2 linked regions of the Variovorax paradoxus genome follow. The main gene of each other region encodes a partner of the protein of the gene in region 2 in a complex. Links are inferred from orthologs where the notes say so. Each region holds a gene or a part of one and is shown on either strand. Other genes may lie near its edges.

Region 1 (5,232 bases), 3.1 Mb from region 2 along the record:
GGGAGAAAGTCGAAAGACAACCGGCTCATGCGTCGTCTTCCCGGTCTTGCGCGGCCGCGGAGGCTGCGTGGTCGATGCCACCGTGCACCGCCAGCTGCGCGCGCACGAGCTGAAAGATCTCGCGGTAGGCCTTGCCCTGGCGCGGCGCTTCGCCGGCCGGGCCGGTCTTCAGGTCCTTGCGGGCCTGGCGCACCAGGGCGCGCAGCTGTTGGGAATCGGTGGCGGGGTGGGTTTCGATCCAGCCGCCCAGCGCGTCGTCGTCGGCGATCAGCCGGTCGCGCCAGCGCTCGGCCTCGTGCAGGGCGGCGGCTTCGGCTGCGGGTACGGTGTTCTGCTCGGCGAGCGCTTGCTTCACGGCCTCGAGCGTGGGTTCGTCGAGCTTGCGCATCAGCTTGCCGATGAACTGCATCTGGCGGCGCTTGCCCTCGAAATTGGTGATGCGCTTGGCCTCGGCGACGGCATCGACGAGTTTTTCGCCGAGCGGGAGCGCGTCGAACAGGGCGGCGCGCAGGCCTAACAGCTCCTCGCCGAGCTTTTGCAGTTCGTCGCTTTCGCGCTTGAGATCGGTGCGGCTGGCTTCGTCGGTGCCCTTGAGCTCGCGCTTGAGCTCCAGGTCGAGCTCGCTGCCTTCGGCGACGAACTGGCCACGGACGAAATAGCCTTTTTTGGGTTTGCGGGACATGGGGTCGATTCTGGGCCGCACCGTGCGGCCTTGCAACGCGTCTAACGCGTGCAGTGCGCAGTGGGAAGCTGGGGAAAACGGAAAATGGGGGGCGCAAGTATCATAGCCACCACATGACGACATCTTCCTCGCGCGCCGATTCCGGCTTCGCCTACAGCCGCTCCTTCTTCGAAAACCTGGTCGACACGGCCCTGGCCCACGCCAAAAAGCTCGGGGCGACCGATGCCGGCGCCGAGGCGTCCGAGGGCTGCGGCCTCAGCGTCTCGGTCCGCAAGGGCGAACTCGAGAACGTCGAGCGCAACCGCGACAAGTCGCTGGGCATCACGGTGTACGTGGGCCACCGCCGCGGCAACGCCAGCACCTCCGACTTCTCCGAGGGCGCAATCAAGCAGACCGTGCAGGCCGCCTACGACATTGCCCGCTTCACGGCCGAAGACCCGGTCAGCGGCCTTCCCGACGAGGAAGACATCGCCAAGGAACACCCCGAGCTCGACCTGTTCCACCCCTGGGACGTGACGAGCGAGCAGGCCGCCAAGCTCGCGCTCGAATGCGAAGCCGCAGCGCTGTCGACCGACAAGCGCATCACCAACAGCGAAGGCGCGGGCGTTTCGGCCCAGCAAAGCCACTTCTTCAGCGCCCACACGCACGGTTTCCGCGGCGGCTATGCCAGCTCGCGGCATTCGATTTCGGTGGCGCCCATCGCCGGCAAGGGCGACGACATGCAGCGCGACTCCTGGTACAGCTCGATGCGCTCGGCCGGCGAACTGGCCAGCCCGCAGGCCGTGGGCCGCTACGCCGCCGAGCGGGCGCTGAGCCGGCTCAAGTCGCGCAAGATCAAGACCACCGAATGCCCGGTGCTGTTCGAATCGCCGCTGGCCGTGGGCCTGTTGGGCGGGCTGGTGCAGGCCGTGAGCGGCGGGGCGCTGTACCGCAAGAGCACCTTCCTGCTCGATTCGCTCGGCAAGCCGGTGCTGCCCAAGCACGTCGATGTGGCCGAAGACCCGCACGTGATGCGCGGCAAGGGCAGCTCGCCGTTCGACGACGAAGGCGTGGTGACCCGCGCGCGCAAGGTGGTGGATGCCGGCCGGCTCGAAGGCTACTTTCTGTCGACCTATTCCGCGCGCAAGCTCGGCATGAAGACCACCGGCAACGCCGGCGGCTCGCACAACCTGATCTTGAGCTCGCGCCTGACCAAGGCCGGTGACGACCTCGACGCCATGCTGGCCAAGCTCGGCACCGGCCTGTTCGTGATCGAGCTGATGGGGCAGGGCGTGAACTACGTGACCGGCGACTACTCGCGCGGCGCCAGCGGCTTCTGGGTCGAGAAGGGGCGCATCGCCTTCCCGGTGCAGGAGATCACCATTGCCGGCAACCTGAAAGACATGCTGATGGGCATCGAGGCCATCGGCGCCGATGCCTACACCTTCGGCGCCAAGACCACGGGCTCGGTGCTGGTCAACCGCATGAAGGTGGCCGGCAGCTGAGGCCGCAGGCCGCCTGCCTCGCTCAGACGATGCGGACCGAAAGGTTCGGCAGCCCGTCGATGTGGATTTCGATCAGGTCGCCGCGCACCACCGGGCCCACGTTCTCCGGCGTGCCCGAGTAGATGATGTCCCCGGGCATCAGCTCGAACGCCTGCGACAGGCGGCTGATCTGTTCCGCCACCGACCAGATCATGTGCTTGAGCGTGGCGTTCTGCTTGGTCTGGCCGTTCACCTTGAGCCAGATCGTGCCGTCGGTGTAGTGGCCGACCTTGGCCACCGGATGGATCGGCCCGATGGGCGCCGAATTGTCGAAGCTCTTGCCGATTTCCCAGGGCTTTTTCTGGTCGCCCATTTCGCGCTGCAGATCGCGGCGGGTCATGTCCAGGCCGAGCGAGTAGCCGTAGACCAGGCCCAACGCATCGGCAGGCGCGATGTTGCGGCCGCCCTTGGCGAGCGCCACGACCAGTTCCACCTCGTAGTGGTAGTTTTTCGTGAGCGACGGGTACGGATGGTCGGCCACGGTGCCGGGCATGACGACCTGAATCGCATCCGACGGCTTCTGGAAAAAGAACGGTGGCTCGCGGGTCGGGTCGGAACCCATTTCCCGCGCATGGGCCGCGTAATTGCGGCCGATGCAGTAGATGCGGCGCACCGGAAACGCCTGCTCGCTGCCGACGATCGGCACCGTGGCCTGGGCGACCGCAAAAGGGGTTTGCGGCGCGCGCGATGCGCCGGCGGGCAGCGCGCAACCGGCAACTGCGCCGGCCGCCATGGCGGCGGAACCGGCCAGCAGGCCGCGTCGTGAACTGGACATGGTCTTTGTCTCCTGAGTCTTTTGTGGTGAGCGATGAAAGCCGGCCGCAGCCAGCCGGTTCATTCTGGAGCGCGCCGCCGCGGCGTTTCCGCACGCATCTACGCAAAAACAGGACGCAAGCAACACGGGCCGCCCGCTCGGCAGCCCCGAGGCAAAGGCTTACCATCGCGCCATGTCGGCCCTTCCATCCAGCCTTCGCCTCTACGGCATGCAGGAGCGCGCGAACCACCTCGACTTCGACATCCGCTTCGAAGGCGCGCGGGACGTGCTGGCGCGGCCGCATCGGCACGAGTATTTCCAAATCCAGGTGAGCATCCACGGCGGCTCGCAACAGGTGATCGGCGGCGCGGTGCGCCCGTTCACCGCGGGGCACCTGAGCTTCGTGCTGCCCTACCGGGTGCACGTGGTGCCGCATCCGCCGGGCGCGCGCTATGCCATCGTGAATTTTGACCAGGGCTTTCTCTGGCCCGAGCTGGCGGTCGAGGCGCTCGATCTTGAAGAGGTGCCCGTGTCGCGCCAGCCCGAGTTGGCGCCCTTCCTGTTCCAGGAGTACATGGACTTTCATTTCGGCGAAGCGGATTTCGCGCGCATTCTCGGGTGGCTCGAAGAGCTTGCCGCGCTGAACCGGGAGCGGCGCTTCGGCAGCGTGGGCGCGATGCGCGGCATCCTGCTGCAGCTGATGGCACTGGCCTGCGACCGGCACGAGGCGCCGCTGCTCGCGCAGGCCGCGCTGCAGGGCGGTCGCAGTTCGGGGCGCGACGCGCTGCAGCGCGTGATGCGCTATGTGCGCGAACATCTGGGCGAGGAGATGTCGCTCAACGAGGCCGCCGCGGCGGCGATGCTGTCGCCCAACTACCTCGCGCATCTGCTCAAGAAGCAGACCCACCGCACGTTTACCGAACTAGTGACCGAGCGGCGGCTCGAGCGTGCGAAAGAGTTGCTGCTCACGTCGAATGCCCGCATTGCCGACATCGCACGGCAGTGCGGCTTCGGCGACGCCGTTTACTTCAGCCGCCGCTTCAGGCTGCGCAACGGTGTCACGCCGCGGCAGTTCCGCAGCCAGGCCGGTGCCGGGCTGGGCAAGGCGGCGGAGCCGAACGGGCACGCAAGCCACCCCTGAGAGAGGCCATGAGCAGACACCACACCGCGCGAAAGCCGGAACTCGAACATGAACTGATGCGCGATCCGCGGCTCGGATTCGAGCCCGCGGGCGGCAGCTCCGTGCGCTGCCTGCAGCACGGCGTGCCCTGGCCGTTCGACTGCTGGCACTACCACGACGAATACGAGCTGCAGATCATCAACCGCAGCAGCGGCGACGCGTATGTCGGAAACCACATCGGCCGCTTCGAGCCCGGCTACGTCGCGCTCGTGGGCGGGCGCCTGCCGCACACCTGGATTTCCGACGACGTGCCCCCCGAGGGCATTGCCGACCGCAGCATGGTGATCCACTTCCGCGACGAGCCGCTGCGCAAGGGCGTCGGTCTGTTCCCCGAGTTGGAGGCTGTGCTGCCGATGCTCGACCGCGCCAGGCTCGGTGTCGAGTTCTTCGGCATCGGGGACCGGGTGCGGGAGCGCTTTGCGCGCGTCCAGGGGCAGGAGGGCCTGGCCCGGCTGTCGGAATTCATCGGCCTGCTGCACGAACTCGCGAGCTGGGAGGACTGCCGCCAGATCTCGAGCGCGGCCGGGCCGCTGGGCGAAGACCCGAGCGCGAACTCACGCATCCGCCGCGTGCTCGACTACCTCGACCAGCACCTGACCGAGGAGCTCTCGCTGCCGGCCGTGTGCGCTGTCGCCAACATGGCCGAGAGCAGTTTTTCGCGCTACTTTCACAAGCACATGGGCAGCACGTTCACCGACTTCGTCACCCGCCTTCGCATCTCGAAAGCCTGCGAGATGCTGCAGGTGTCCGACCGGCTGGTGAGCGACATCTGCTACGAGGTGGGCTTTTCGAACCTCGCGAACTTCAACCGCCGCTTCCTGCAGCTCAAGGGCATGACGCCTTCGGCCTACCGGCACCAGGCGCAGGACCGGTTCGGGCTGCGCACCGCGCAGAACACGCCGGTTGCCGCCGCGGCTTGACATGCTTTATCCATGAACCAGAACCTTGACCTCCTCGCACGTCGGCGCATCTACCTCGCGGGCCCGGACGTCTTTCGTCCCGACGCCAGGGACCACTTCGTTCGGCTTGCGGCGGCTTGCGACGCGCTGGGGCTTGCGGCCTTGCTGCCGGCCGATGGCAACGAGGAGCTGAG
Region 2 (7,425 bases):
CCTTATGCTAAGCCCATGAATATTGAGGCTCTGGATGCCGGAACGGCGCGCCGCTGGGGCGTGCTCGTGGTCGAAGACGACAGCCGCGCACGCGCCTTCTTCGAGGCCAGCGTGCAGCGCAGCGCGAGCCTTTTTTGGCTCGGAAGCGCCGGCACCGTACAGGAGGCATTGGCCTGGCTGGCCCGGACCACCACCATTCCCGACGTGCTGCTGGTCGATCTCGGCATGCCCGACGGGAGCGGGCTGGACGTGATCCGCGATGCCGTTGCGCGCTTTCCGGGCTGCGAGCCGCTGGTGATCTCCGTCTTCGGAGACGAGGAAAACGTGCTTTCGAGCATTGAAGCCGGCGCCGTCGGCTACATCCACAAGGATGCCGCGCCCGAGGACATCGCGCAGACCATTGTGGAGATGAAGGCCGGTGCATCGCCCATCTCGCCCATGATCGCGCGGCGGGTGCTCGCCAAGTACCGCAGCCTGCAGTTGGCGGGTACACCCGTCGCCGCGGCCCCCGAGGCTGCCGCCGCCAGCGCCGCTCCGAGCCTGCTGTCCGCCCGCGAGCACGAAGTGCTGACGCTGATTGCGCGCGGCTTTTCCTATGCGGAAATCGCACGGCTCAAGGGGCTGAGCGTGCACACGGTGCAGACACACATCAAGAATCTCTACGGCAAGCTGGCGGTGCATTCCAAGAGCGAGGCGGTGTTCGAGGCCACGCGCCTCGGCCTGCTGTCCCACCCCGGGTGAACCGTGTGGCGGGGCGCATGTTCGGGAGGCCGCGCAGGGCGCTTTGCTTCCTGTGGCTCGCGGTAGTTCTGGCGGCGGCCGCGGTCGCAGGCATGGCTGCTGCAGCGGCGGAGGGCCCGGCCGAACTGCACAGCGGCACTGTCGTCGCCACGGTCGACGGCGTTGAGCACACATCGCCCGTCGAGCTTTCCTACCACTGGGACCGCCAGCACGGAGGGCGTCCCGGCTTCGCGAGCTTCGACCTGCCGTTCACCCTCGAAGCCGAGCCCAAGACGCCGTGGGGCATCTTCATTCCCCGCGCCGGCAACGTCCTCGAGGTGCGGCTGAACGACGCGTTGCTGCAGGTCTACGGCGACCTGGGCCGCGGCAACGGGCCCGACTACGCCAAAGCTCCCATCTACGTGCCGATACCGGGGCACCTGCTGAAGGCGGGCGACAACCGCCTGCAGATCCGCATTCGCGCCGACAGCGCCCGGCGCGCCGGACTGTCGCGCGTGACGGTCGGGCCGGCCACGCCGGTGCGCACCGACCTTTTCGAAAGCGCCTATGGCTGGCGCTTTACCGGCTCGGTGCTCTTGACCGCCTTCAGCCTCATCGTCGGCGGCATTGCACTCGCGCTGTGGCTCACGCAGGTCGATGCGGATGCCGTCGGATGGCAACGGCGGGACGGCATCTATTTCTGGGCGGCGCTCGCCGAGTTCTGCTGGGCGATACGGGTGGCCGACGCCGTGATTGCCGAACCGCCGCTCTCCTGGGGGCCTTGGGGCGTGCTCATGGCCGCCTGCTATGCGGGCTGGGCGGCGTCGGCCATGATGTTCTGCTATCACCTCGCGGGCTGGGGCAACAACCCTCGCACGCGCTGGTTGCGGTGGCTGATGGCCGGCGTGGTCGCCGGAACGATCGGCGCGAGTTCGGTGGCGCTGTCCCGTGAAGAGCCGTATTGGCTCACCGGCTGGCTCGCACTGGAAATTGGAGTCGTTGCGCTGTTCGTCTGCGCTTTTGCCATCGCCACGGTGCGGCGGCCGAACGTGGAGCGCCTGCTGGTGGCGGCCGCCGCACTGGTGACGCTGGGCTTCGGCGTCCGCGACTGGCTCGTGATCCGCCTGAGCGACGCCTACGGCGAAACCACCTGGGTGCGTTATTCCTCGGTGTTCTTCGGCATTGCGCTGCTGCTGATCGTGCTCAGGCGCTTCCATGCCGCCAGTGTCGAGGCGCGCGGTTCGGTCGCGGCCCTGGCCGCGCGGGTGGCGCAGCGCGAGCGCGAACTCGCCTCGACCTTCGCCGCGCTGGAGCAGGTGGCGCGCGACCAGGCACGCACCCACGAGCGCGAGCGCGTCCTGCGCGACATGCACGATGGCGTGGGTTCGCACATCAGCTCGGCCATCCGGCAATTGCAGTCGGGCCAGGCCAGCTCCGAGGAGTTGCTGCGGACCCTGCGCGACTCGCTCGACCAGCTCAAGCTGTCGATCGACTCCATTCATTTGCCGCCGGGCGACGTCGGCGCCTTGCTGGCGGCGCTTCGCTACCGGCTGGAACCGCGCCTCGCGGCGGCGGGCGTGGAACTCGAATGGGCGGTGGACGAACTGGCGCCGGTGAAGCAGCTCGACGCACAGGCCATGCGGCAACTGCAGTTTCTGCTGTTCGAGGCCATTTCCAACGTGCTGCAGCATGCCCAGGCAAAGACGCTGCGGATCGAGGCCGAGATGGTGGCCGGGACGGTGCAGCTGCGCGTGATCGACGACGGCCGCGGCTTCGACGCATCGCAGGTGCCCAGGGCGCTGACGGAGCGCGCGGGGGCTGTCGGCGCCCGGCTGGCGGTGGAAAGCCGACCGGGGCGCACGGTCGTTCAGCTCGTGTTCGGCTGAGATGCCTTGCGGGGCGCGGATAATCCGCCCCCATGTCCGCCGTGTTCAATCAGCCCTCCCTGGCGCGCCGCGTCGCGCCCGTCTTCCAGGGCTTCGACGGCTTTTTGGCCTTTGCCGTGCTGTTGCTGGCCTTTGCCGGGTTGCTGACGATGTATTCGTCGGGCTACGACCACGGCTCGCGTTTTGCCGATCATGGCCGCAACATGCTGCTGGCGGGCTTCATCATGTTCGTGGTGGCCCAGGTGCCGCCGCAGCGGCTGATGATGTTCGCGGTGCCGCTCTATGCCATGGGGGTGGCGCTGCTGATCGGGGTTGCGCTCTTCGGCATCACGAAGAAGGGCGCTACCCGCTGGATCAACGTCGGCGTGGTGATCCAGCCCAGCGAAATTCTCAAGATCGCGATGCCGCTGATGCTGGCGTGGTGGTTCCAGCGCCGGGAAGGGCAGCTGCGCCCGCTCGATTTCGTGGTGGCCACGGTGCTGCTGGCCATTCCGGTCGGGCTCATCATGAAGCAGCCTGACCTGGGTACTTCGCTGCTGGTGCTCGCCGCCGGCATGGCGGTGATCTTTTTCGCCGGGCTGCCGTGGAAGCTGATCGTTCCGCCGGTCGTGATCGGCGCGATAGCGGTCACGCTGATCGTGGGCTTCGAGTCCCGGCTGTGCGCCGACGGTGTCGACTGGCGGGTATTGCACGACTACCAGAAGCAGCGCGTTTGCACGCTGCTCGACCCGAGCAAGGACCCGCTCGGCAAAGGCTTCCACATCATCCAGGGAATGATCGCCATTGGTTCGGGCGGCGTCGGCGGCAAGGGATTCATGCAGGGCACGCAGACGCACCTCGAATTCATTCCCGAGCGCACCACCGACTTCATCTTCGCCGCCTATTCCGAGGAATTCGGCCTGGTGGGCAACCTTTCGCTGATCGCCGCCTTCATTCTTCTGATCTTCCGCGGGCTGGCCATTGCGACCAGTGCCTCGACCCTGTTCTCGCGGTTGCTGGCAGGCGCGGTGACGATGATTTTCTTCACCTACGCCTTCGTCAACATGGGCATGGTGAGCGGCATCCTGCCCGTGGTCGGCGTGCCGCTGCCGTTCATCAGCTACGGCGGCACTGCCATGGTCACGCTGGGGTTGGGGCTCGGTATCCTGATGTCGATCGCCCGGGCGAGAAAACTCGCCCAGAACTAACCCGCAGCCCGCGCGGGGAACACCGTGGAACCGGCTTCGCCGGGGCACTGGTGTTGCCCTTGGCGGGGAGAAGGCGAAGTGACACGACGTGCGCGCACCCTGGGGGTGAGCCCTAGAATCCGCTTCATGATCTCTCGCGAACCCACCATCGAGCGCCTGGCCACGGCGCAACAGCTCCTTCTCACGCCGTTCGGGCTCGACGAATCGCACCTGAGCAAGGCCCTGGCCGAGATCACCGCGCACCGGGTGGACGATGCCGATCTGTACTTCCAATACACGCGCAGCGAGGGCTGGAGCCTGGAAGAGGGCATCGTGAAGACCGGCAGCTTCAGCATCGACCAGGGTGTCGGCGTGCGCGCGGTCAGCGGCGAGAAAACCGCGTTTGCCTACTCGGACGACATTTCCGAGGCGTCGCTGCTCGATGCGGCCCGCACGGTCCGCTCCATTTCTTCGGCGGGCCGCACTGCGCGCGTGAAGACCCCGGCCCGCAAGATCGCTTCGAGCCGTTCGCTTTACAACGGCGTCGACCCCATTTCCACGCTCGACAGCACGGCGAAGGTCAAGCTGCTCGAACGGGTCGAAAAACTCGCGCGTTCGCGCGATCCGCGCGTGGCGCAGGTCATGGCGGGCCTGGCGAGCGAGTACGACGTGGTGCTGGTGGCGCGGGCCGACGGCACGCTGGCGGCCGACGTGCGCCCGCTGGTGCGCCTTTCGGTGACGGTGATTGCCGAGCAGAACGGCCGGCGCGAAGTCGGCTCCGGCGGCGGCGGCGGGCGCTTCGGCCTGGCCTACTTCAACGACACGCAAATTGCCGAATATGTCGACCAGGCCGTGAAAGCTGCGCTGACCAACCTCGATGCGCGCCCGGCACCGGCCGGCGAAATGACCGTGGTGCTCGGCTCCGGCTGGCCCGGCATCCTGCTGCACGAGGCCATCGGCCACGGGCTCGAAGGCGATTTCAACCGCAAGGGCTCGAGCGCGTTCTCGGGCCGCATCGGCCAGCGCGTCGCGGCCAAGGGCGTGACCGTGCTCGACGACGGCACCATTGCCGACCGCCGCGGTTCGCTCAATGTGGACGACGAAGGCAACGCGAGCCAGCGCAACGTGCTCATCGAAGACGGCATCCTCAAAGGCTACATCCAGGATTCGCTCAACGCGCGCCTCATGAAGGTCAAGCCCACGGGCAACGGCCGGCGCGAGAGCTATGCCCACGTGCCGATGCCGCGCATGACCAACACCTACATGCTCGGCGGCGACAAGGACCCCAAGGAAATCGTCGCGAGCATCAAGAAGGGCCTCTACGCCACCAACTTCGGCGGCGGGCAGGTCGACATCACCAGCGGCAAGTTCGTGTTCTCCGCCAGCGAGGCCTACTGGGTCGAGAACGGCAAGATCCAGTACCCGGTGAAGGGCGCGACCATCGTGGGCAACGGCCCCGACGCGCTCACCCGCGTGACCATGATCGGCAACGACATGGCGCTCGATTCGGGTGTGGGCACCTGCGGCAAGGAAGGCCAGAGCGTCCCCGTGGGCGTCGGCCAGCCGACCTTGCGCATCGATGGTTTGACCGTAGGCGGTACGGCCTGAGAGCTTGCTAAGCTCCGCTCCTTCAACAAAAAGGAGAATTCGATGGGGATCAGGATCAATTCGTCTGCGGCTCTGTGGGCCGCGACTGCTGTGGTGGCGTTGGCAACGGCAGGTTGCGCATCTCGCGGCGGCTCGGGCGACAACAGCCAGTCCGCGGCGTCGGCACCACCTGCCGCCGGCGCGCCCGCTGCCGCGGCACGCGGCGGCTCGAAGGCCGGCATGGACGCCAAGGGCAATGTCGTCGATTCCTCCAAGGTCGAGGCCGGCAGCGGCCGCACCGTCAAGGGCCTGAACGGCTACGAAGGCGAAATCACGGGCGTTCCCGCGCGCAACAGCAGGTTCTCGCGGTTGCAGATCGGCATGAGCGCCAGGCAAGTCACCGACCTTGCCGGCCAGCCGACCGACCAGGGCGCCTACGTCACGGGCAAGGCCTTCATTCCGTTCTATTTCGGCAGCGACCGCCATCGCTACGAGATGACCTACAAGGGCCAGGGACGGCTGGTTTTCGCGGGCGGCGGCATGGGCGACTACTCCAGTGGCAACCTGATCTGGATCATTCACAACCCCAACGAGTCCGGCTACCGCTGAGCCGTTCGGAGCCGGGCCCTTTGCCTGGCTTTTTGTTTTCCGTGCTACATTTCGCCCACATGTCCGCCCTCCGCGCTTATTTCTTTGCCTACTTTTGGTTCCCGGTTTCCGGCGGACGAGAGGCGAGCGCGTAAAGCAAACGAACACCCTCCCAAAACCGCCGGCGCCTCCAGCCCCGGCGGTTTTTTTATGCCCTGACGATTTCACTCCAACAAGGAAAAGCACCATGAGCACGAACACTGCCCCCACCAGCGACAGCTGGTATGCGAGCGTCGAAAAAACCAGCAAGACCGACGACGAACGCATCAAGGACATCAACGTGCTGCCCCCTCCCGAACATCTGATCCGCTTCTTTCCGATTCGCGGCACGCCGGTCGAAACGCTGATCGAGGGCACCCGCCGCAACATCCACAACATCATGGCGGGCAAGGATGACCGGCTGCTGGTGATCATGGGGCCGTGCTCGATCCACGACCCGGCCGCGGCGCTGGACTACGCCCGCCGCCTGAAAGTGGAGCGCGAAAAGTACGCCGGCACGCTCGAGATCGTGATGCGCGTGTACTTCGAGAAGCCGCGCACCACGGTCGGCTGGAAGGGCCTCATCAACGACCCGTACCTCGACGAGAGCTACCGCATCGACGAAGGCCTGCGCATTGCGCGCCAGCTGCTGATCGACATCAACCGCATCGGCTTGCCGGCGGGCAGCGAGTTCCTCGACGTGATCTCGCCGCAGTACATCGGCGACCTGATCGCCTGGGGCGCCATCGGCGCGCGCACCACCGAGAGCCAGGTGCACCGCGAACTGGCCTCGGGTCTCTCGGCGCCCATCGGCTTCAAGAACGGCACCGACGGCAACATCCGCATCGCCACCGACGCCATCCAGGCGGCGGCCCGCGGCCACCACTTTCTCTCGGTGCACAAGAACGGCCAGGTCGCGATCGTGCAGACCAACGGCAACCGCGACTGCCACGTGATCCTGCGCGGCGGCAAGGCGCCGAACTACGACGCCGCGAGCGTCGAAGCCGCCTGCAAGGACCTCGAGGCCGCCAAGCTGCCGCCCACGCTGATGGTCGACTGCAGCCACGCCAACAGTTCCAAGCAGCACCAGAAACAGATCGACGTGGCCAAGGACATCGCCAATCAGATCGCCGCGGGGTCGAACCGCGTGTTCGGCGTGATGGTCGAGAGCCATCTGCAGTCCGGCGCCCAGAAGTTCACGCCGGGCAAGGACCAGCTCTCGGGTCTCGAATACGGCAAGAGCATCACCGACGCCTGCATCGGCTGGGACGATTCGGTGCAGGTGCTCGACGCGCTCTCGCAGGCAGTCAAGCAGCGCCGCGGTTGAACCGGGGTTGGACCGGGGTCAAAGCATCCCGGCCAGCTCAGGCCAATGGTGCCGCATCGCCGTAGCCTCGTCGCTGTCGGGCGGCACCAGGGAAAAGTCGGCGAAGTCGAAA

The links. Proteins that work in one complex are often made in the same cells at the same time.
Region 1: the proteins of tldD (region 2) and pmbA are in contact, whole or in part, in a solved structure (PDB 5NJ9), measured with the Escherichia coli proteins. The link is inferred for Variovorax paradoxus from one-to-one orthologs.

What each region holds. Positions count from the first base shown.
Region 1 is NZ_JAUSXG010000001.1:1,176,688-1,181,919, forward strand. The notes cover bases 1-2,980. They hold pmbA (metalloprotease PmbA), read left to right. Parts: upstream 1-795; coding sequence 796-2,166; downstream 2,167-2,980. Other genes in these bases: yjgA (ribosome biogenesis factor YjgA), read right to left, coding at 26-682; QFZ42_RS05535 (fumarylacetoacetate hydrolase family protein), read right to left, coding at 2,189-2,980. Also shown: QFZ42_RS05540 (AraC family transcriptional regulator), read left to right, coding at 3,189-4,100; QFZ42_RS05545 (AraC family transcriptional regulator), read left to right, coding at 4,109-5,059; QFZ42_RS05550 (nucleoside 2-deoxyribosyltransferase), read left to right, coding at 5,072-5,232.
Region 2 is NZ_JAUSXG010000001.1:4,301,323-4,308,747, reverse strand. The notes cover bases 3,230-6,149. They hold tldD (metalloprotease TldD), read left to right. Parts: upstream 3,230-3,919; coding sequence 3,920-5,380; downstream 5,381-6,149. Other genes in these bases: QFZ42_RS20660 (hypothetical protein), read left to right, coding at 5,423-5,968; rodA (rod shape-determining protein RodA), read left to right, coding at 3,230-3,793. In the rest of the region: QFZ42_RS20680 (response regulator transcription factor), read left to right, coding at 16-741; QFZ42_RS20675 (sensor histidine kinase), read left to right, coding at 834-2,606; more of rodA, read left to right, coding at 2,639-3,229; QFZ42_RS20655 (3-deoxy-7-phosphoheptulonate synthase), read left to right, coding at 6,195-7,313; QFZ42_RS20650 (cupin domain-containing protein), read right to left, coding at 7,332-7,425. UniProt on the Escherichia coli protein: Metalloprotease involved in CcdA degradation. Suppresses the inhibitory activity of the carbon storage regulator (CsrA).